DNA from 3 places in the Erwinia persicina genome. Region 2 is predicted to be linked to each of the others. Evidence: predicted binding sites of a transcription regulator. Region 2 holds the regulator's gene; each other region holds the start of a gene.
The links. Region 2 encodes LexA, which represses DNA repair genes until DNA is damaged. Its sites were predicted from a motif close to TNCTGTATGTACATACAGNA; they were not measured.
Positions count from the first base shown of each region.

Region 1: a site for LexA is predicted at 4,469-4,488, ahead of mutH (DNA mismatch repair endonuclease MutH). Genes of this name have one in related genera too.
Region 3: a site for LexA is predicted at 1,398-1,417, ahead of umuD (translesion error-prone DNA polymerase V autoproteolytic subunit). Genes of this name have one in related genera too.

Region 1 covers NZ_CP082141.1:915,558-924,781, reverse strand. Annotated here, with positions in the region: gene thyA (thymidylate synthase) at 1-104, opposite strand, end outside; gene lgt (prolipoprotein diacylglyceryl transferase) at 101-979, opposite strand; gene ptsP (phosphoenolpyruvate--protein phosphotransferase) at 1,250-3,496, opposite strand; gene rppH (RNA pyrophosphohydrolase) at 3,509-4,036, opposite strand; gene mutH (DNA mismatch repair endonuclease MutH) at 4,722-5,408, shown strand; gene K6L24_RS04175 (TerC family protein) at 5,497-6,207, shown strand; gene K6L24_RS04170 (YgdI/YgdR family lipoprotein) at 6,378-6,593, shown strand; gene K6L24_RS04165 (NADP(H)-dependent aldo-keto reductase) at 6,797-7,837, shown strand; gene lplT (lysophospholipid transporter LplT) at 7,892-9,109, opposite strand; gene aas (bifunctional acyl-ACP--phospholipid O-acyltransferase/long-chain-fatty-acid--ACP ligase) at 9,106-9,224, opposite strand, start outside.
Region 2 covers NZ_CP082141.1:4,294,086-4,303,309, forward strand. Annotated here, with positions in the region: gene dusA (tRNA dihydrouridine(20/20a) synthase DusA) at 1-840, opposite strand, end outside; gene K6L24_RS19850 (conjugal transfer protein TraF) at 1,085-2,326, opposite strand; gene zur (zinc uptake transcriptional repressor Zur) at 2,795-3,304, shown strand; gene K6L24_RS19860 (CsbD family protein) at 3,413-3,622, opposite strand; gene dinF (MATE family efflux transporter DinF) at 3,837-5,159, opposite strand; gene lexA (transcriptional repressor LexA) at 5,246-5,854, opposite strand; gene K6L24_RS19875 (diacylglycerol kinase) at 5,961-6,329, opposite strand; gene plsB (glycerol-3-phosphate 1-O-acyltransferase PlsB) at 6,457-8,880, shown strand; gene ubiA (4-hydroxybenzoate octaprenyltransferase) at 8,934-9,224, opposite strand, start outside.
Region 3 covers NZ_CP082141.1:2,814,204-2,819,732, reverse strand. Annotated here, with positions in the region: gene K6L24_RS12800 (GNAT family N-acetyltransferase) at 1-338, opposite strand, end outside; gene K6L24_RS12795 (VOC family protein) at 529-915, opposite strand; gene umuD (translesion error-prone DNA polymerase V autoproteolytic subunit) at 1,436-1,858, shown strand; gene umuC (translesion error-prone DNA polymerase V subunit UmuC) at 1,858-3,120, shown strand; gene K6L24_RS12780 (zinc-dependent alcohol dehydrogenase family protein) at 3,137-4,150, opposite strand; gene K6L24_RS12775 (LysR family transcriptional regulator) at 4,392-5,297, shown strand; gene K6L24_RS12770 (hypothetical protein) at 5,320-5,457, opposite strand.

The sequences.
Region 1 (9,224 bases), 1.3 Mb from region 2:
CGCATCTGATGACCAAAAATCGACAGTGTGCCGGTACCGGTACGATCGTTTTTTGGTGTGCCCTGATCGAGCACGTGCTGCATTAACGCCAGATACTGTTTCATTTTTCCCCACGAACCTGAGTCTGCGGGCGACGACGATACGCCCAAACCATCATAATCACACCAGCCACAATCATCGGTATGGAGAGGATCTGCCCCATACTGATACCGCTGAACAGACCAAGCTGCTGATCAGGCTGGCGGAAGAACTCAACGATAATGCGGAACGCACCGTAACCAATCAGGAACAGCCCGGACACCGCACCCATCGGACGGGATTTGCGAATAAAGACGTTGAGAATAATAAACAGCACGATGCCTTCAAGGATCAGCTCATAAAGCTGTGAAGGATGGCGCGGCAATACCCCGTAAGTCGACAGCAACTGCTGCCACTCAGGGTGAGTCGCCACCAGAGCGATATCTTCGCTACGGGAGCCCGGGAACAGCATCGCCCACGGCAGGTTCGGATCGACACGTCCCCACAGCTCGCCGTTAATAAAGTTACCGAGGCGACCCGCGCCCAGACCGAACGGGATCAGCGGTGCCATGAAATCAGCCACCTGGAAGAAATGACGTTTAGTGCGGTAAGCAAAGATCATCATCACCACGATCACCCCAATCAGGCCACCGTGGAACGACATACCGCCATCCCATACTTTGAACAGATACAGCGGGTTGTCGAGGAACAACGGCATGTTATAGAACAGGACATAGCCGATACGCCCACCAAGGAAGACGCCAAGGAAGCCCGCATACAGCAGGTTCTCCACCTCTTCTTTTTTCCAGCCACTGCCCGGTTTGTTAGCCCGGCGCACGGCCAGCCACATCGCGAAAACAAAGCCCACAAGGTACATCAGTCCGTACCAGTGCAGAGAAACTGGCCCGATGGAGAAAATCACCGGATCAAATTGAGGGAAAGCCAGATAGCCGTTATTCATCTTTCACCATTGTTAAAGTCAGTCCTGACAGGCAGCCGCGCAAGGAGGGGCTGCATAAGGCGCGCATGATAGCATAATGCGAATTACTGCGTTCTCAGCTAACTGTAAACTTTATTAAGCAGGCTGCAGAGGCAATGACGTTTCAGCTGTTTCGGTTGCCACCCGTCTTAAGCCAGCCAGCGCGCAGACCAGCAGAATGTGCAGATAATAAATCAGGATCGGCGCCTGAGCCATGAGGCACCGGCAAACAAAACAGCCCTTAAGCCCCTTTCACCTGCCGCCGCGAATCAGCCCGCCCAGTCCCCGTCTTTCCATGAACGAGGCCACCTGATGCCGCACTTCGGTGGCGAACTGCGCTTCCAGTCCACGTTGCGCCAGGTGTTGTGCCTCTTCCTGGTCGAGATGCCTCAGCAGGTATTTCACGCGCGCCACGTTGCGGCCGTTCATACTGAGATGGTGGTATCCCATACCCACCAGCAGTGCTACGCACATCGGGTCACCGGCCATTTCACCACACAAACAGAGCTCGATTCCCGCTCGTTGTGTCTCTTCTGCAATACTTTTTAACGCACGCAGCATGGCCGGATGCAGACTGTCATACAGGCTGGCCACCCGGGTGTTATTTCGATCGACCGCCAGCAGGTACTGCGTCAGATCGTTGGTCCCAACGGAGACAAAGTCCACCCGGCCTTTTAGCTGACCAATCATAAAGATCATCGACGGCACTTCAACCATCACACCAATGCGCGGCTGCGGAATGGCGTAACCGAGCATCTCTTCCACTTCACGCGCAGCGCGGGCGATCAGGCGTCTTGCCTCATCAATCTCTTCCAGGCTGGTGATCATCGGCAGCAGGATATTGAGATTATCACTGGCTACGTTGGCGCGTAGCATGGCCCGGAGTTGTACCAGGAAAATTTCCGGCTGGTCGAGCGTCAGGCGGATGCCCCGCCAGCCCAGGCACGGGTTCTCTTCGCTGATCGGCATATACGGCAGCTGTTTATCCGCCCCGACATCCAGCGTACGTAAAGTGACGGGTTTATCGAGGAAGAGCTGCAACATGCCCTGATATTGCGCCACCTGCTCTTCTTCCGAAGGGAAACCGTTTTGTAGCATAAAGGGAATTTCGGTGCGGTAGAGGCCCACGCCATCTACCCGGTTACCCACCATCTGTTCATGCTCTGCGCTCAGGCCGGCGTTCAGCATCACCTTGACCGGCTCGCCGCTTTTGAGCGCGCCAGGCAGGAAGACAAAATCCTCCGCCAGCAGGCTCAGTTCATTCTCTTCACTGATCAGACGCTGGTATTCCTGCACCAGCACCGGTTCCGGATCCACCAGCAGTTCGCCACGATAGCCGTCAACGATCAGCAGACGCCCTTTCATCAGCTCAGGCTGAATGTCGGCCCCCATCACGGTAGGGATCCCCATCGCCCGAACCATAATAGCGGCGTGGGAATTCGCGGCCCCATCGCGCACCACCACGCCCGCCAGCCGGTCACGCGGCAGCTCGGCAAGGGTGGTTGCCGTCAGTTCATCGGCCACCAGCACAAAGCGCTCGGGCCAGGTATTGGTACCCTGCACCGTGTCATCGAGGTGAAACAGCAGGCGCTGCCCCAGCACACGCAGGTCACCGGAGCGCTCGCGCAGATAGCTGTCCTGAAGGCTGGCAAACTGGGCGGCGAACTTCTCGATCACCTTTTTAACCGCCCACTCGGCGACGGAACCGGCGTCGATTTCCGCCAGCAGATCTTTTTTCAGTCGGGCGTCAGTTAACAGGTGCGAGTAGAGATCAAAGATCGCCGCACTCTCTTTATGCATACTGGCGGTGAAACGCTTGCTGTAGCGGCGAAACTCACTGGAAGCTTCACTCATTGCCAGCGCCAGTCGTTCACGCTCTCTGACCGTATCGAGGGTTGAAGCCGCAAACACATTTTCCAGCGAGGGTTGGCTGGAGTCGACCCAGCCCTGGGCGACGGCCACGCCAGGCGCGGCTGCCAGAGCACGGATACGGGTTTGCCGGTATTGACCAAACAGGGCATTCAGCTGGGACTGAGAGAGAATGGCCGCCATCTGAGTGGCCAGCGTAACCAGAAATGACTCTTCACTTTCATCAAACTGGCGGTGCTCACGTTGCTGAACCACCAGCACACCAAGCAACTGGCGACGGCTGATAATCGGCACGCCAAGGAAAGAGCGAAAACGCTCTTCCTTTACGGAGGGGATGTATTTAAAACTTGGGTGACTCTGCGCATCAGCAAGGTTAATCGGCTCGGCCAGACGCCCCACCAGCCCGACAATCCCTTCATCAAAGGCCAGGGCGACGGTGCGCCCACGCGGCTTTTTTAGCCCACGCGTAGCCATCAGGTAGTAGCAGCGACGATCGTGATCCGCGAGGTAGACCGAACACACTTCGGTTTGCATCGCCAGACAGATTTCGTTAACCAAAATGTCCAGCGCCTCGGTAAGCCGGGGCGCTGCCGCCACTTTCTCAACTATTTCGCGTAGCTGTGTGAGCATAATCTACGTGGCTTAACCTCTCTTCCGTCGAAAACCTGGCGCATTTCGTTGTACGGCATTCTCCTGCAGGGGCATAACCACGCCGGCAAACTCTTTCATCACGCGTCGGTAAACGTCGCGTTTAAAAGAGACCACCTGGCGAACCGGATACCAAAAGCTCACCCACCGCCAGCCATCAAATTCTGGCGTACTGCTGGTTTGCATGTTGATATCCGCGTCATTGCACATCAGCTGCAGAAGATACCACTTCTGTTTTTGGCCGATACAAACCGGCTTTGTGTCCCAACGCACCAAACGTTTTGGCAACTTATATCGTAACCAGTTACGGGTAGATGCAAGGATGCGGACATCCTTACGGTTCAAACCGACTTCCTCGAAAAGTTCGCGGTACATCGCCTGCTCCGCCGTTTCTCCAGGGTTGATACCGCCCTGGGGAAACTGCCAGGAGTGTTGACCGTAACGTCTGGCCCACAGCACCTGTCCCTGCTTGTTACATATTACGATACCAACATTCGGGCGGTAGCCATCATCATCGATCACCGGACTACCTCAAACTAAAACTGGATGTTCTGATTGTTTCATACTCCTTACAGACGGTAAACCACTGGTTTCAGGCGAGGTGACGACGCCAGGCTGGGATAACTCGCCCAATTTGGCAAAGTTATAAACAGAAACACGAATAAAAGGGCGATCTTATTCACGTTTTCTGTGGATAGCTTTGTGCAGAACTCTGTTAACAGGTGGGGAAAACTTTCTCTCACTCTTAAAGCGCTGTTTTTTAAACTCAGAATAAACCCATAGGAATCATTAGGTTTTAACGTTAACCACAGCATTTCCCCCGGTTGTCATTCGTTTGTCATGTGACCCGGATCGTCAACTGGTGAAAGATCGAACGCTGACGACGTTATCCACAGAATAAGCAGATTATGTGGGCATGAAAAACGCAAAACAGGGTAAAAACAGCGCCGTCAAGGCTGTAAATGGAAACAGTATTCGTGCAGAAAGGAAGTTATCCCTCTTTTCTGTGGATAAGTACCCTCGTGATCCTGTTCATTGTCGGTGGCAACCCGGGTAAAACTGTCGGAAGCGGGCTTTTTACAGGGACGAAGTGCAATAAAAAAACACGAGTTATCATGCTATTATTGGTGTTTTCCCCAGATAAGTGAGTCAGATTCGCTGTGTGGGCAAAATGCGTCTATTTTTTAAACACAATACAGGTCTGATTATGACTGACCCTCATCACATCGTTCCACCTCCACAGGATGAGGAGGAACTGCTGGCCCGCGCCTCTGCACTGGCAGGATATACGCTGGGTGAACTGGCGCAGCGGATTTCACTGCCCGTGCCGCGCGATCTTAAGCGGGATAAAGGCTGGGTGGGCATGCTGCTGGAGCGCTATCTGGGTGCCAGCGCAGGCAGTAAACCCGAGCAGGATTTCGCCAGTATCGGCGTTGAGTTGAAAACCATTCCAGTGGACGCCAGCGGTCGCCCCCTGGAAACCACGTTTGTCTGCGTCGCCCCTCTGACCGGAAACAGTGGTGTCACCTGGCAGAACAGTCACGTCCGCCATAAACTGACGCGGGTGCTCTGGATCCCGGTGGAAGGAGATCGCGCCATCCCGCTGGCGCAACGTCACGTGGGCGCGCCCCTGCTATGGAGTCCGGACGCCAGTGAGGAGCAGCGCCTTCAGCGCGACTGGGAGGAGTTGATGGACATGATCGTGCTGGGCCAGGTCGAGCAGATTACGGCACGTCATGGAGAAGTACTGCAGATACGCCCCAAGGCGGCGAACAGCAAAGCGCTGACGGAGGGTATCGGCCGCGATGGCCAGCCGATCATGACGCTGCCACGCGGCTTTTATCTAAAGAAAACCTTCACTGCGCCGCTGCTGGCACGACATTTTCTTCTTTAAGAAATTGCATCAAAGATTTTCCCACTATCGTCAACCTTGCGTATAATCGTCGTTTAGCTTTTGTTTAAGTTTAAGGTGTGCTTTTAACATGTTTGAATGGATTGCCGATCCCAATGCCTGGCTCGCGCTTGGCACGCTGACGATCCTCGAGATTGTTCTCGGGATAGATAACATTATTTTCCTCTCGCTGGTCGTCGCCAAACTGCCAGCGCATCAACAAAACACCGCCCGACGTATTGGTCTGGCCGGCGCGATGTTAATGCGCCTTGGTCTGCTGGCCTCTATTGCCTGGGTTATCCGTCTGACGGATCCGTTGTTTACCCTGATGGATCACGCGTTCTCGGCACGAGACCTGATCCTGCTATTTGGTGGACTGTTCCTGCTCTGGAAGTCGAGCATGGAGATTCATGAAACCATTGAGGGCGGGGGAAGCGAACACACGACGAAAGTGCATTCGTTTTTCGGAGCCATCGTGCAGATCATGGTACTGGATATCATCTTCAGCCTGGACTCGGTGATCACCGCCGTCGGCCTTTCAGATCATCTGATTATCATGATGGCCGCCGTGGTGATTGCCGTGTTGGTGATGATGTTTGCCGCCCGGGCCATCGGTGAGTTTGTTGACCGCCATCCGTCGGTAAAAATGCTGGCACTGGCGTTCCTGATCCTGGTCGGATTCACTCTGATGCTGGAAAGTTTCAGTATTCACATTCCAAAAGGCTACATCTACTTCGCGATGTTCTTCTCCATGGCCGTGGAATGCCTTAATCTGGCACGCAATAAAAAGCGTCCGCTATAAGATAATGTCCCTGCCCGTCCCCACTGGTCGGGCAGGATACAATGTGAGCAATATGTCAATGGTATGCTGTGCGCAGCGTCTATTTTCAGACTCATACTATTATCGTTACAGGGAAAATAGTTTATTACTACACTGATACCGGTTGAGTAATAAACATTAGGGAGACAAGTATGAAGTGGATTTTGGGTGCAGCAGTCGTCGGCCTGGCTATGTTAACGTCCGGATGCAGCAGCGACTACGTCATGGCGACCAAAGAAGGCAAGATGATTATGACCGATGGTAAGCCGCAGATCGATAAAGAGACTGGCCTGGTGAAATATACGGACGATAGCGGTCATGAAAAGCAAATCAACGGTGATGAAGTCTCATCCATTGTTGAGCGTTAAGCGCATATTGCCACCTGACCCGTGCGGTTAAAGGTGGCTCGCTAAAGCACTTCCCGATAAATCCCCCCTTCCCCCGCCCGTTCAGCACGGTTATAGTCAAAAACCGGGTTTTCGGTGCGACACGTGCCAGCCCCAGGCAAAAAGCCCCTGTTGCGGACGCCCTGATGTCCCTGACCTTTGAATAATGAAAAAGGAAGCCGGCAATGCATTATCACCGTATCCCCCACAGCACCCTGGAAGTCAGTACTCTGGGGTTGGGCACCATGACGTTTGGTGAGCAAAACAGCGAAGCCGACGCCCATGCACAACTGGATTATGCCCTGAGCCGCGGCATCAACCTGATTGATACTGCCGAAATGTACCCCGTCCCGCCACGCCCGGAAACGCAGGGTCTGACCGAGCAGTATATCGGCAGCTGGCTGGCGGCACGCGGTAATCGCGATAAGGTCATCCTGGCCTCTAAAGTCTCCGGGCCGATTCGTGGCGCTGATGCCTCCATCCGTCCGGGCCAGGCGCTGGATCGCAAAAATATACGCAGCGCGCTGGATGCCAGCCTGAAGCGGCTGAATACCGATTATCTCGACCTGTATCAGTTGCACTGGCCGCAGCGCCAGACCAACTGTTTTGGTAAGCTGAACTATGAGTACACCGACAGCGCAGCAACCGTAACGCTGCTGGAAACACTGGAGGCGCTGACTGAACAGGTGCGGGCCGGTAAAATTCGCTATATCGGCGTGTCGAACGAAACGCCGTGGGGCGTAATGCGCTATCTGCAACTGGCGGAGAAACATGAACTGCCGCGTATCGTCAGCATCCAGAATCCCTACAGCCTGCTGAACCGCAGCTTTGAAGTCGGTCTGGCCGAAATCAGCCAGCATGAAGGCGTCGAGCTGCTGGCCTATTCCAGCCTGGCCTTCGGTACACTGAGTGGGAAATACCTTAACGGTGCACAGCCTGCCGGGGCGCGTAACACCCTGTTCAGCCGTTTCAAACGCTACAGTAGCGAACAGTCTGTCGGGGCCATTACCGAGTATGTCGCCCTGGCGAAGCAGCACGGACTGGATCCCTCGCAAATGGCACTGGCCTTCGTACGCCAGCAGCCGTTTGTCGCCAGCACCTTACTGGGGGCGACCACGCTGGAACAGTTGAAGATCAATATCGACAGCTATGATGTCACGCTGAATGAAGAGGTCATGGAAGGACTGGAAGCGATCCATCGTCGCTTTACCTATCCAGCGCCTTAATCCGGAAGCCACCGCCAGGGCACGCTTGCGCCCTGGCGGTGTGGTATTACTCTCTCAGAGCGAGGTCGTCACTTTACGTTTCTGAGCCAGCTGCCAGCCCCACAGTACCGCAATCGCCAGGGCAAAAAGTGCACCGAAGCCCACACCTGTCGCCACCGGCGGCGCACCGAACTTAATCGCCAGCGTATAAAGTCCGAGCATCAACAGCATCGCGGTATTTTCACCCAGATTCTGTACCGCGACGGCATTGCCTGTGCCAACGGTATCTTTCCCACGCATCTGCAACAGCGCATTCAGCGGCACCACAAAGAAGCCGCCGAGCATACCGATAATCACCAGCAGCACGTAGGCATTGATGGCCTGATGCTGGAGCGAGAAAGCCAGTACCGCCACGCCAATCAGCACCCCCGCAGGCATACAGCGGCCGACGGTTTTCAGCGTCACCAGCTTCGCCGCGGCAATGGCCCCGAACACGATACCAATGGCCACCATGGCGTTCAGCAGCGTCGGCGTTTTATTATCGCTGATACCCAGTGCCACCGGCACCCAGAGAACCAGCAGAAAACGCAGCGTGACACCCGCCCCCCAGAACAGGCTGGTGCCCACCAGGGAAAACCGCGTTTCGCCATCACGCCACAGCGTGCCGCAGGCGCGGAAGAAGCTGGCTGACATACGGGCAGGGTGCCAGGACTGACCCGCGCGCGCCGCATCCAGTTTAGGGATCAGCACGTTTGCCGCCACTGCCAGCGCATAAGCCAGTACGCAGGCCGCCAGGGCGGCCGTCAGGTTCCAGTCAGCCAGGAATCCCCCGGCCACAGAGCCCAGCAGAATAGCGGCAATGGTTGACGATTCCATCATCCCGTTGGCCTTCACCAGCGTTTCCCCGCCAGTCAGTTCGCCCAGAATGCCATACTTCGCCGGTGAGTAAGCCGCAGCACCAATCCCCACCAGACTGTAACCAAGGAACGGATCAAACCCAAAGCAGATCACCAGGGCCCCCAGCAGCTTGAGGGCGTTGGCAAACATCATTACCCGCCCTTTGGCAAAGCTGTCCGCCAGCTGGCCGACGAACGGGGCCAGAATGATATAAGTCGCGACAAACATCATCTGCAACACCGGCTGACTCCACGCCGGATAGACCAGCGACTTCATCACGGCCAGCGTGGCAAACAGCAGCGCATTATCGCCAAACGCGGAGAAGAACTGCGCGCCAATCACTGCCATCATGCCCTTCGACATCAGCGGCTGGCCATGCGCCTGAGAAATTGTCATGCCTGTTCCTCCGGGTTTTCAGCCATTTCACGCAGGGTAACGAAGTCCGGTTTACCGCTGCCCAGCAATGGCAGCTGCGACAGAACGCGGATATCACGGGGGATCGCCAGCTCCG
Region 2 (9,224 bases):
ATGGCCCAGCCAGGTGCCGTTCGCCAGCTCCCGTTCTATGTACGGATACATCGCCCGCACCACCGCGACAGAGTCCGCTACCGGAGCACTGCTGCCGAAAATCATCTGATCCACCTGCCCTAGCAGGCCAGGATTCTGGTAGGCTTCGCGCCCCATCATCACCCCGTCCAGATGCTGTAAATGCACACGGGCTTCCTCCAGGGTTTTGACACCGCCGTTAAGCGACAGCGTCAGCTGCGGAAAGCCACGCTTGAGCTGATAAACACGCTCATAGTCGAGCGGCGGGATCTCGCGATTCTCTTTCGGGCTGAGGCCGGAAAGCCAGGCTTTGCGGGCGTGGATAATAAACGTCTCGCAGCCGCCCTGCTCCGCAACGCGCTGGATGAAATCGCACAGAAATTCATAGCTGTCCTGATCGTCAATGCCGATACGGGTTTTTACCGTGACCGGGATCGATACCACGTCGCGCATCGCCTTGATGCAGTCGGCAACCAGCTGCGCTTCACCCATCAGGCAGGCACCAAAACGGCCATTCTGCACGCGATCGGACGGGCAGCCCACGTTGAGGTTCACCTCGTTGTAGCCCCGCTCTTCAGCCAGCTTCGCACACTGCGCCAGCGCCGCCGGGTCGCTACCCCCCAGTTGCAGAGCGACAGGCTGCTCCTCAGGGCTCCAGGCCAGGTAGTCACCTTTGCCGTGTATGATCGCGCCGGTGGTGACCATTTCCGTGTACAGCAGTGTCTGCCGCGTCAGCTGGCGGTGGAAGTAACGACAGTGACGATCGGTCCAGTCAAGCATCGGGGCGATGGAAAAACGATGTGCAGGGTATGTTTCGGTCATGAAAAGCGCTAACTCTGTATCAGAAAAGGAGGTGACGATATTGTGCGCAATGATAGCACGGCGGTGGGAGATCCTGTAGCGGATGGCCTTTTTTCTGTCATCCCTGCACAGGCTGCACGGGTTGCGCGGACAAAAAGATCGGCCCCTGCGTGAAAGAAGGCAGGCGGAAAAGGATATGACAACGACTGAAGGGAAAACAGGCCAGCCTCTGCGAGTGCAAAGGCCGGCCCGCAGCAAACGCGGATCAGAAGGTAAAGTTCAGCTGCGCAACGGCGCCCCAGGTATTGTCTTTACCCACCATTCCCGCCAGGTCCAGATGCACCTTGTTAAACGGTGACAGGCCAAAACCGCCGGTAAAGACATTGGTGTCGTTGGACTTCACGTCGGCACGATAACCGCCGCGCAGCTGCAGCCAGTCCAGCAGGCGGTACTCTGCACCCACGGCAGCATACTGGCTGTCATCCTGCGTTTTGAAGCGTTTGGTGGGGGTCAGGTCCACATCCAGCGCGGTGGTCAGGCGCTCGGTATGGAAGGAAACACCGGAGGTCACCAGCGGGCGGATCTGGTAGGTATCTTTGTAACCGCTGACTTCTTTGGTGTCGATATCCCGTGAGATCAGGTTCTGTGCGCTCAGGCCCAGCGTCCAGTTGTCACCCAGGTCGGTTGAGGCCCCGGCATCGATGTTGAAACCAGTGTTGGTGTTTTTGTAGTTGCCGTTGGTGAAGTCGGACTTGTCATAGCTGTAAACCGAGGCGCTGTAGTTATACAGAGTGGTTTTTTGCAGCTTTGGCGTCACGCCCAGTGACACTGGCTGACCGGCGATATCAAACTCGTGGGCCACCGCAATCCCCATATCGTAGACCACGGCAGCACGCCCCAGTCCTTCAGAGGTCAGCCTGTCCTGATCCCCCGGCAGCGGGATACGGGTACCATCCGCCACTTGCTGTAAATAATCGATATCACTTTGGGTCACGTTCGCCACCACTGATGCCGTACCGTAGGCTTTAGTGACAAACGCAAAAGGCAGAACCTCATTCGGCACCGTGACCGCAAACGCGGCCCCGGCTTTTGCCCAGGCTTTTTCGCCCTGGATCTCCCGCAGGCGGTTAGCTAAATCGCCTGCTGCACCCTGCAGGCGTGGAATATCGTTGGGGAAGACAAAGTTATTCGCCAGGTCCTTATATCCATCCACGGCATCCGTCAGGTCATCCACTTTATCGACCAGCTTGCCCTTATCGCTGATCTGCGCACCGACTGCAGGCAGAATAATACTCACCGAGTCTTCCGGCTGCGCTTTGGTCATCAGAGCCGGGTTGGCCAGCACGGCTGAACCATAAGAGGACGAGGCCACGCCGGTTCCCCCCATGGCATCATTGCGGGCATCAAAATAGTTACCGGCAGCCAGGCCACTGAGTGGCGCCAGCAGCAGAGCGGGCAAGACGACCGGACGGTAAAAACCGCTGAGTGCATTAAATTTATGTGCCATTGACCCGAAACCCACCATAGATAATGAAAAAGAAAGTGCGTGTAAAACGCATAACTGAATGCCTGAATAATGAACATAAAGGCGACATTTCATTGCTGTGAATTAAGAGAAGATGAGTGGGCTTATCAGGTCATTGCCATTTTCTTAATCTGTTATCATGCTAACAGTTGAACGTTCTGCATCTGTTATTCCAATGCCAAACGCAACGAGCCCTATGCAAAAGGTAGTCATGAAGCTTAAGCAGCGCAAATAAGATTAGCCCGACTGAATCATTACTGACTGGCCCTGGCACCTGGACGCCAATGGTTAAATTTTCTTTACCTTATGCGCTTATCAGCAATACCACTCTTTTCTGGAGTGTGCCCTTTCCACCCTTCGCCCTGGCGGCTGCCGGAAGGCACGACTCGGTGTTTTGTTACAGATGTGATAAAATAACATCCTGTTATGGCCTGAGGGGGAACAATCAATATGACCAGCGCTGAAAAAATCCTGTCGCAGGCGGAAGCCATTTGTCAGGAACGCAGTGTGCGCCTGACGCCACAGCGTCTTGAAGTTTTACGGCTGATGAGTGAGCAGAACGGGGCCATCAGTGCCTATGATTTGCTCGATCTGCTGCGCCACTCTGAGCCTCAGGCGAAGCCCCCCACCATTTACCGCGCGCTGGATTTTCTGCTGGAACAGGGCTTTATTCACCGCGTGGAGTCGACCAACAGCTATGTTGTCTGCCATCATTTTGAAGAACCCTCGCACACTTCTGCGATGCTGATCTGCGATCGCTGTGGTTCAGTGGCTGAACAGCACGCCGATGGGGTGGAAGATATCTTGAAATTGCTGGCCCTGAAAACCGGTTTTACCCTGGCTCACAGCGTCATAGAAGCACATGGTTTCTGTCAGCAATGTGGGGAAATCGAAGCCTGCACCCATCCGGATGCGTGCCAGCACGATCATACCGTGCAGGGAAAAAAGCGCGGACGCTAGCGTAGCAATGTGAAGGAGAGTACGGGAATAACGGGGCGAGAGCTTTGGTAAAAGGGTTGGCACAATCCTTGTGCCGGGTAGGAGCCTGGAGCTTAACGTCCCGCTGTGTTACCAGCGATGGTCGTTACGTGTTTCCCAGTCTTTCAGTTCTTTTTCGGCCTGATCTTTTTGATAGCCGTAACGCTCCTGAATTTTACCCACTAACTGATCGCGTTTACCTTCAACCACGGTCAGGTCATCGTCAGTCAGCTTACCCCATTGTTCTTTCACTTTACCTTTCAACTGTTTCCAGTTACCGCCGGCTTCGTCTTTATTCATAATGTGATTCCTCTACCTTGGGTTAAAACAGCTTTAACAGCCTGGAGTTGGGCCGATTAGCCAGATAATTATCTGGTTAATTGCCTGACACAGAGATAATTGTAGTAGAGAAATCGCACCTGAGCCGTTAACGCCCTGGCTATTGGTGTTAAACACCCTAAAAAAACAGCCAAATCAGCGAGCTAGCGAAGCGGTACTTACGTAAGTAAATGTTTCAGGGAATAAACCATGTGCCGTGACGCCAGTGCCGCCGCCAGATCGCCCACAGCGTCACGCCGCGCAGTAGGAGAAATAACGTAATCGCCAGCCACAGGCCGTGATTGCCCAGCCAGGGGACGCTGCACAGCGTCAGTCCGAAACCCAGCGCGGCGACGGCCATACTGTTACGCATCTCGCTGGCGCGGGTCGCGCCAATAAACATTCCATCCAGCAGATAGCAGCCTACTCCCGCCAGTGGCATCAACACCTGCCACCATAAATACTGGTCGGCAAGCTGGCGCAGCGGTTCAAGGGAGGTCAGTAGCGCAACAATGTGCTCACCCGCCAGGGCATAAAGCAGGGAGAACCCCAGCGCAACGACCAGAGACTGACGGCAGGCAGCGTGCCACACGCTCAGTAACTGCTGGCTGTTGCGTGCACCATACGCTTCACCGGAACAGGCCTCCACCGCATAGGCAAAGCCGTCCAGCGCGTAGGCGGTGAAGGTAAGAAACATCAGCAGTACGGCATTGACCGCCACGATGTCATTACCCAGGCGCGCGCCAACGAGGGTCAGCGAGGCGAAGCAGATCTGCAACAGGAGCGAACGCAGCATGATGTCGCGGTTCAGACGCAGCAGTCGCGACACATCTCCCCGCCAGGCCCTTAACATCAGACGCAGTGACAGGCCCCGCATCACCATAACCCGCCATACCAGCAGCAGGCCGACGATCAGACTGGTGTATTCCGCGATTACCGTTGCCGCTGCGGCCCCCTGCACGCCCCACTTCAGCCCGATGACAAACCAGAGGTCGAGCACGATATTCACCAGATTACCGACGACCAGCAGGATGACCGGTGCCCGGGCATACTGCACACCAAGCAGCCAGCCCAGCAGCACCAGATTTGCCAGCGTCGCCGGCGCACTGAGCCAGCGTATCTGCATAAACAGTGCGGCCTGATGCAGGACGTCGTCACTGCCGCCCGTTATCCCCAGCGCCAGATGCGTGATCGGCTGCTTCAGGACAATAAACAGCAGCCCGGCAGAAACGGCCAGCAGCAGCGGCTGCATCAGCGCACGCGCCAGGGCCTGTTTATCGTTAGCGCCAAAGGCCTGTGCCGTCAGCCCGGTGGTGCTCATGCGTAAAAACAGCAACAGCATAAACAGGAAACTGGTAATGGTCGTGCCAATCGCGACACCGCCCAGATAAGTGGGGCTGTCCAGATGGCCAATCACGGCCGTATCGACCAGGCCTAGCAGAGGCACGGTGATATTAGAGAGGATCATCGGCAGCGCGAGCCGCCAGAGGCTTTTATCTGCGGGGGTCAGCAGTGTCATCAGAGTCCATCAGCGGAAAACCCTCACTGACGATGCTGCGCGCCGCTTAAGCAGCACACAGCATTTAGCGGGGAGTGAAGTACCGGTTACAGCCAGTTGCCGTTGCGGATCACACCGACAGCCAGGCCTTCAATCGTCAGTGTCTGCTGACGCAGGTCAACGATGATCGGTTTGAAATCCGGGTTTTCGGGCAGCAGCTGCACCGTATTCCCCTGCCTTTTCAGGCGTTTTACCGTCACTTCGTCGTCAATGCGCGCCACCACGACCTGGCCATTACGCACATCTTCCGTTTTATGCACGGCTAACAGGTCGCCGTCCATAATACCGATGTCTTTCATCGACATTCCGCTAACACGCAGCAGGAAGTCTGCGCCGGGTTTAAAGAGGTCAGGGTCAACCTTATAGTGGCCTTCAATATGCTGTTCTGCCAGCAAAGGTTCACCTGCTGCCACGCGACCAATCAGTGGAAGACCGTCTTCTTCTTCCATCATCAGGCGAATACCGCGCGAAGCGCCGGATACGATCTCAATTACGCCCTTACGCGCTAACGCCTTCAGGTGTTCTTCAGCCGCATTCGGGGAACGGAAACCGAGCTGCGCAGCAATCTCCGCGCGCGTTGGTGGCATGCCGGTTTGATTAATGTGGTCGCGAATCAGGTCATAGACCTGCTGCTGCCTTGCCGTTAGTGCTTTCATCCCGCCCCCTGGTTGTTTATACAGTCGACTGTGAGTATATACAGGTATTTAGACATTGAAAACCTAAAGTTGGGCGAAATACCGTTTGTGGCGATTTTTGGAAAACTCATCGCAAATGCGGCACTAACAGCATGATCCAGACAAACATTGCCAGCAAGATAGCCAACAGCACCGCCGCTGACCCCATATCTTTCGCCCGCCCGGCCAGCGGATGAATTTCACTGCCGATACGGTCAACGACGGCTTCGATGGCGCTGTTGAGGATTTCCACAATAATCACCATCACCACCGACCCTATCAGCAACACCCGGGTAACCGCATCGACGTCCAGCCAGACGGCGATGGCAATAGCGATAATGGCCGCCACGGCTTCCTGGCGAAAGGCCGCTTCATGCTGCCATGCCGCGCGGATGCCTTTCCACGAGTAGCCAGCCGCTTTTATGATTCGTGTCAGTCCAGTGACATTATTTGCCATAATCAGGGAACCCTTTGAGAAGTTTAACGTCAATGAGTGGAACTACAGGTTTTTCAACACCACAGATTCTGTTGGCGCTTTCTGGTATGCTTGCGGCGCTTTGCTAACAAGAGGCTTCATGTTATCTATGTCAGGTTGGCGTAATTTATATTATAACTTATTGAATCTGCCAGTTAAATTACTGGTAAAAAGTAAGGCAATCCCGGCTGAACCGGTTGCCGAACTCGGGCTTGATACGTCGCGCCCTATTATGTATGTGCTGCCTTATGATTCAAAGGCGGATCTCCTTGCCCTGCGTGAGCAGTGTCGCAAACAGGACCTTCCCGATCCCCTGGAACCGCTGGAGATTGACGGCACAGTTCTGCCCCGCCATGTGTTTATCCATGATGGCCCACGCGTTTTCCCGTATTTTGTGCCGAATCTGCAGTCGGTCAAGCTGTTCCACGAATATCTCGACCTGCACCGTAATCATCCCGAACTGGATGTGCAGATGGTGCCGGTATCGGTGATGTTTGGCCGTGCCCCTGGCCGCGAAGTTCAGGGTGACGATCAGCCGCACCTGCGAATGCTGAACGGCATTCAGAAATTCTTTGCGGTGCTCTGGCTGGGCCGCGACAGCTTCGTGCGCTTCTCGCCGATGGTATCTCTGCGCCATATGGCGACTGAACACGGCACCGATAAAATCATTGCCCAGAAGCTGGCACGCGTCGCCAGGATGCACTTCGCCCGCCAGCGTCTGGCCGCCGTCGGCCCACGCCTGCCGGTGCGTCAGGATCTGTTCAACAAGCTGCTGCAGTCCAAGGCTATCGCCAAAGCGGTAGAGGATGAGGCACGCAGCAAAAAGATCTCCCATGAAAAAGCCCAGCAGAATGCCGTTGAGCTGATGGAAGAGATCGCCGCTGACTTCTCTTACGAAGCGATTCGCCTGACCGACCGCATTATGGGCTGGACCTGGAGCAAATTATACCAGGGAATTAATGTTAACGGCGGTGAACGCGTGCGCCAGCTGGCGCAGGACGGGCATGAAATTGTCTATGTTCCCTGTCACCGCAGCCACATGGATTACCTGCTTCTCTCCTACGTGCTTTATCACCAGGGACTGGTGCCGCCGCATATCGCAGCCGGCATCAATCTGAACTTCTGGCCTGCCGGCCCGATCTTCCGCCGCCTGGGCGCCTTCTTTATCCGGCGAACCTTTAAGGGCAACAAGCTTTACTCCACGGTGTTCCGCGAATACCTGGGTGAACTGTTCACCCGTGGCTATTCCGTTGAGTACTTTGTGGAAGGGGGCCGTTCACGTACGGGCCGCCTGCTGGACCCGAAAACCGGCACGCTGTCGATGACCATCCAGGCGATGCTGCGCGGTGGCAATCGCCCTATCACCCTGGTGCCGATTTATATCGGCTACGAGCATGTGATGGAAGTGGGCACCTACGCGAAAGAGCTGCGCGGCGCGACCAAAGAGAAAGAAGGCTTTATGTCGATGGTGCGCGGGCTGCGTAAGCTGCGCAACCTGGGCCAGGGCTATGTCAATTTTGGTGAACCGCTGCCGCTGATTGCCTACCTGAATAATCAGGTGCCGGAGTGGCGTGACGCCATCGATCCGATTGAGGCGCAGCGCCCGGCATGGTTGACCCCGGCCGTCAACGACATCGCGCAGAAAGTGATGGTGCGGATCAACAATGCCGGGGCGGCCAACGCCATGAACCTCTGCGTGACCGCCCTGCTGGCCTCGCGTCAGCGCTCCATGACCCGTGAACAGCTGACCGAACAGCTTGATTGTTACGTACAGCTGCTGCGCAACGTCCCCTACTCGCCTGACTCAACCGTGCCGGATATGACCCCGGAAGCGATGCTGGAACATGCGCTGAGTATGAACAAGTTCGAGCTGGAGCAGGACAGCATCGGTGAAATCGTGGTGCTGCCGCGCGAGCAGGCGGTACTGATGACCTATTACCGCAACAACATTCACCATATGCTGGTGATGCCTTCGCTGATTGCTGCCATCCTGATGCAGCATCGCGAAATCAGCCGCGCCGAACTGCTGCGTCAGGTCACGGTGATTTATCCGATGCTGAAGAGCGAACTGTTCCTGCGCTGGAACAGCGATGAGCTGGCGCAGGTGCTGGACTCACTGGTGGCAGAAATGGCCCGTCAGGGACTGCTGGTGGCTGAAGAGAGCAGCCTGCGTCTCAGTGCCGGTCGTTTCCGTACCCTGCAGCTGCTGGCAGCGGGCGTACGTGAAACCCTGCAGCGCTATTCAATCACCTTCTCGATTCTCAGCGCAAAACCGGCCATTAACCGCGGAACGCTGGAAAAAGAGAGCCGGACCATGGCACAGCGTCTGTCCGTACTCCACGGCATTAATGCGCCGGAGTTCTTCGACAAGGCAGTATTTACGTCGCTAGTGTTAACGCTGCGGGATGAAGGCTATATCAGTGATTCCGGTGATGCCCAGGTTGAACAGACACAGCAGGTTTACCAGCTGCTGGCCGACCTGATCACTCAGGACGTCAGAATGACCATTGAGAGTGCGGTAGAGCTCGACTGATACGGTAAGGATAGCGGGCCGATTCCATAGTGGATCGGCCCTTCAGTTTACTCTCAGATACCCAGTACCACGCCCATAAACAGTACCAATCCTACCCAGTTATTGTTCAGAAACGCCTTAAAGCACAGCTCACGGCGCCGCCTGGCAATCAGCTTCTGCTGATGCACAAAGAACACACCCGCCACCAGCACCGACCAGTAAAAGATACCGTTGAGATGCAGCTGCCAGCCCACCAGCGCCATCAGGCACAGCGTGGCCAGCTGAAGCAGGCCAATAATCAGCTTATCGTAACGACCAAAGAGAATGGCGGTGGATTTCACCCCAATCTTCAGGTCGTCATCACG
Region 3 (5,529 bases), 1.5 Mb from region 2:
CCGTTGCCACGAACTTCTGGAATCAATGTCCATCCAGCTTCAGGGTATTGCAACTCAGGCGTGATATCACGATGCGCATCCTGAAATCCAAACGCACCAGCATAACGGCCTGTCGTTTTTTCAAACACTGCCCAGTAGCCATACCCTAACGCCTGCCAGTGCCCGATATAACGTAATAAGCGGGTCCAGACCATTTCTGGCGTTGGATTTTCTCCGCCATTAATCTTCGCCATTTCAGGCGTCGCCCAGCACTCTCTGAGTGCCGGGAAATCATCAAGTGTAAATTGCTTTAAAATCAGGCGTTCTGTTTCAAGTTGAGGTGCTTGCTGTGTCATCATTATTTTTCCTTATCTTAGTGCCAGAGTTTGGCTAATATTGACCACCTTGCACAGCTCTGTTTCCAAAAATGCATATAACGGGAGCAACGTCCGCTTCTGGCACCTGGCGGAGTGGGACAAGTCGTCTGCTGTGAGCAAGAAGCAGATGTTTAGCTTGCAGCAAGAAGGTGGCAACTTATATTTCTTGAGCTTATGCCCATCCCTTGTTTTGCAGAACCACCCTGTATCTGTCGGAATCAACAAATGTCCTTCCGTTCACATCCCAGTATGGGTTAAATGACTTTGCCATTCTGAAACCGGCATTTTTCACTCTTTCGCAAGCATGTATCCATTCATCTTTATCCGGGTAATAAAGAACGAGTAAATCCTCCTCAGTATGCAAAGGGTGAACAGAATGGTGATGGCAAAAAGTGAATTCTATATGCCAGTCTAAATCTTCCCGCCCTAACATAACGCCATTGAAACCGTGATGATCGTTGAATTCAGCAATTTTGTGCAAACCCAGCCCCTGACTGTACATAAGAAAAGATCTCTCAAGATTAGTGACGGGTCTGGCAATACGCATATGAGTAAACATGTGGGGATCCTTGCGAAAAGACTGCATAAACGTTGGAGTCCGGCTTGAGTTTACACGCTATCATGTTTTTAATTTTCCCCTGAGAGCTCACGCTATAACACGCCTTGTTAACGTCCGCTTTCGGCACCAGGCAGACAGACTAACGGGACAAGCCGTCTGCTGTGAGCGAAAAGCAGACTCATTAGCGTCGTCGCGAACAGCTTCTGTAAGCGACGACTCACTTCACCGCGACATGAGGCATAGGCGACAAATAACGACAACGCGTAACGACATTAGACTGTCAGCCCGTAGTTTTCAGCCTTACGGCTGCGCTGTTTACGGCAGCCATATCCTTATACCCTGTATGCCCGGAGGTTTTCGGCGGCATAACTTACTCACGTTGACCTCATAGCATGTCGCAGCTGCCAACTAAATCTTCTTTTCCACCAACGGCTTTACCAAAATTCCCATGAATCAACTTGATTGCGCTGGTCGATCAATAATACTGTATATAAACACAGTAAATAATGAGAAGACAGTCATGATGTTTTTTAAGCCTGCCGATATTCACGCGATTGTCGCGTTACCCCTGTTTATTGAGCGCGTGCCGTGCGGATTTCCGTCTCCGGCCCAGGATTATGTTGAGCAGCGTCTGGATCTGAACCATCTGCTTATTGCTCACCCAAGTTCAACCTATTTTATCCGGGTCAGCGGGGACTCAATGATTGGCGCGGGGATAAACGATGGCGATATGCTGGTCGTTGACAGCGCACTGAATGCCGTGCACGGGGACATCATTGTCGCTGCCTTATCGGGCGAGTTCACCGTCAAGCAGCTGATCACCACACCCTCTCTTTCCCTCAGGCCGATGAACCCGGCGTATTCCGTTATTCCCATTGCTGACCCCGATCAGTTTGAGATCTTTGGCGTGGTGAAGCACGTCATTAAGACGATACACCGCTAATGTTTGCCCTGGTGGATGTCAATTCGTTCTACGCCAGCTGCGAAACCGTATTCCGGCCCGATCTGCGTGGCAAAGCGGTAGTTGTACTGAGTAATAACGACGGCTGTATTATTGCGCGCAGTGCCGAAGTCAAAAAGTTAAACATCCCGATGGGCGCTCCCTATTTCAAGCTTAAAGACCAGATAAAACAGCATAATATCCACGTCTTCAGCTCTAACTATGCGCTGTATGCCGACATGAGCCACCGGGTGATGACTACCCTTGAGCAGATGGCTCCCGCTATCGAAATTTACTCCATCGATGAGGCCTTTATGGACCTGACGGGCGTCCGCCAGTGTCGGATCCTTGACGAGTTCGGCCGGGAAATACGGGAGCGGGTGAAGCGGGATACGCATCTGACGGTGGGGGTGGGCATTGCGCCTACCAAGACCTTAGCCAAACTGGCCAACCACGCAGCCAAAAAATGGACGAAGACCGGCGGGGTGCTGGATCTGTCGGATGTTGAGCGCCAGCGGAAGCTGATGGGGTTAGTCGCGGTCGAAGATGTGTGGGGCGTGGGGCGGCGCATCAGTAAGAGGCTGAATGCGATGGGCATCATCACGGCGAAAGATTTGTCGGAGCAAAGTACCAGCACCATTCGCAAACATTTCAATGTGGTACTGGAGCGAACCGTGCGTGAACTGCGCGGTGAGCCGTGCCTGACGCTGGAGGATCTGGCGCCCGCCAGGCAGCAAATCATGTGTTCACGATCGTTTGGCTCACGCATCACGGAATACGACGAGATGCGGCAGGCCGTGTGCGCCTATGCCGAACGCGCGGCCGCAAAGCTGCGGGAAGATGGCCAGTACTGTCGGTTTATCAGCGTTTTTCTGCGTACCAGCCCCCATGCGGAAGGCGAAGTGTTCTATGGTAATCAGGCCTCTGGCACGCTGCTGACGCCCTCGAACGACACGCGGGATATCCTTCGCGTGGCAACGGAGGCACTCGACCGGATTTGGGTTGAGGGGCATCGTTATATGAAAGCCGGGGTGATGCTGGGGGACTTTTTCTCGCAGGGGGTGGCGCAGATGAACCTGTTTGACGCCTCCCCGTCGCCCCTCAACAGCGAAGTGCTGATGGGGGTCATTGACAGACTGAATCAGTCAGGAAAAGGCAAAGTGTGGTTTGCCGGACAGGGCATTGAAAAAGCCTGGGCGATGAAGCGGGAGATGCTATCGCCCGCTTATACAACCCGCTACGCCGATCTGCCGGTGGCGAAATGAGCGCTCTTATCTGGCGCTAATCAGCAATTTTGATCACGATTTTACCGAATGCGCCGCGCGACAGATGTTCAAATGCTTCAATCGCCTCGCTGAAGGGGTACACCTTTTCAATCACCGGCACGATATTGTGCTGGTTCAGGAACGGATTCATGCGGTCAAATGCGGCGCGCGGCGCCACGGCAATGCCCCGCAGGGTGGTCTGACGGAAAATCACTGACATCAGATCCAGCTCTGCGGTCTGGCCCGTCAGGAAACCCACCTGGGCCACCGTGCCGGCCACTTTTGTTGCCTGAACGGACTGGTTGATCCCGTTACCGCCAGCCACTTCAACCGTGATGTCAGCCCCTTTACCGCCGGTCAGTTCAAGGACTTTCTTTTCCCAGTCGGGATGGGTTTTATAGTTGATGCCTTCATCAGCGCCCAGCGCTTTAATGCGGGCAAGATTTTCATCGTTGCTGGAGGTGGCGATCACCCGTGCGCCGTAAGCATGGGCGATTTGCGCGGCAAACACCGATACGCCGCCCGTCCCCTGGACCAGCACGGTCTGACCCGGCTGCAGATTTCCCGCCTCCATCAGCGAATACCAGGCGGTCAGTGCGGCGATCGGCAGCGTTGAGGCTTCCTCATCCGTCATATTCTCCGGGGCCTGTACCGCGCTGTCTTCATGAATAATCATGTATTCAGCGAGGCCGCCGGGCAGAGGCATTCCTGTACACCAGTCGGGCTCATCCGCGGCGGGTTCGCCGTCAAGCCAGCGTGAGTAGAGATGGGAATTCACGCGATCGCCGATGCCGAAGCGGGTAACACCTTCTCCGGTTGACACGACCGTACCGGCGGCGTCAGAGACGGGGATGAGGGAGGCGGGTACCCGGTGAGGCTCGTAGAATCCCTCCACAATGGCTTTATCACGAAAATTCAGTGACACTGCACCTACCTTCACCAGCAGTTCACCCGGACCTGGCGTCGGAACAGGAACGTCTTCCAGCTTGAGGTTGTTAAGGCCAAAATCTTTCAGTAACCATGCTTTCATCGTTGTGCTTCCTCTTAATCATCGGTGTCGGGAGGGGGCTGAAACATTCAGCCCCGGTCAGACTCCTGAGCCACCCATTGCCGGTCAGGATAGTCACGGCAGGGGGCGGGAAAAAGAGGCGCCCGGATACTTCAGTGTTACTGTTAGTGAAACAATGCTCACCAGCGGGGCACGCGATCCCGGGTATAATGTGTGAAAGGCGTCGCGCGATGTCGGTTCATCAGGAAGGTGAAGAGGTATGATGCATCCCACTATGCTTGATTCAATGAAGGTGTTTGTTCAGGTCGTCGAATTGCGCAGCTTTACCAAAGCTGCGGATGCACTGCAACTTCACCGCCCTGCGGTCACCCGGGCGATCCAGCAGATTGAGGCGGATCTGGGCGTTAAGCTGCTGCACCGCACCACGCGCAGCCTGAGCCTGACGGCAGAGGGGGAGGCGTTTTATCAGCGGGCCAGGCTGCTGCTGCTTGAGGTCAGCGATCTCATGGCGTCATTTTCCCCCACGCAGCCGCCCCGGGGACGTTTACGTATCGACGCGCCGCTTGCCCTGACGCATGGCATTCTGGTGCCTGCGCTGGCTGATTTTCAGAGCCTTTACCCTGATATAGAGATGGTGCTGACCGCCTCTGACCGCAAGGCAGATCTGGTCGCTGAGGGGATTGACTGCGCAATCCGCCTCGGCGAACTGGATGATTCCAGCTTTATCTCCCGGCGGTTAGGCCGTGTGCGGATGGCCACCTGCGCCGCGCCCTCGTATCTGGAAAAATACGGTACGCCGCTGACGCCAGACGACCTGATACACCACAAGGCGGTTAACTTTTTCAGCGAACACAGTCGTGAAGTGATGGCGTGGAATTTTGTCGTCGACGGCGAGACGGTGGCGCGACGTCCTGCCAGCAGTATGCTGGTCAACAATTCAGACGTCCTGCTTTCCTGTGGTCTGGCGGGGTTAGGAATGCTTCATGCGCTACGCACCGCTCTGGAACCGTCTATCGCTACCGGCCGGTTGCAAGAGGTGCTGACGCCATACGCCGCCGTGACGAAACCGGTGTCCATTTTATACCCGGACAGGCGCTACCTTTCGCCTAAGGTCAGGGTCTTTATCGACTGGTTTTCCGCGCTATTTGCCAGCCAGCAGGGCGTCTGATTTCCACCGGCCGGCGCTACCGTCAGGGCAGAGGGATACGGGCGTCCCGTTGATGCCATCGCGCCAGCACAATGCCAGGCAAACAAAGGCTGATAATCACCAGAAAAGCCACCAGTGGCCCCCCCATCAGCAACAGAGCAAAGAGTAATGCGGCGTTCATACTGTTCCTTAACGATCCGTTAATAGCACCGGGTTTATGCTGTTCCAGTGCCAGCAATGTTGTTTTGATCGC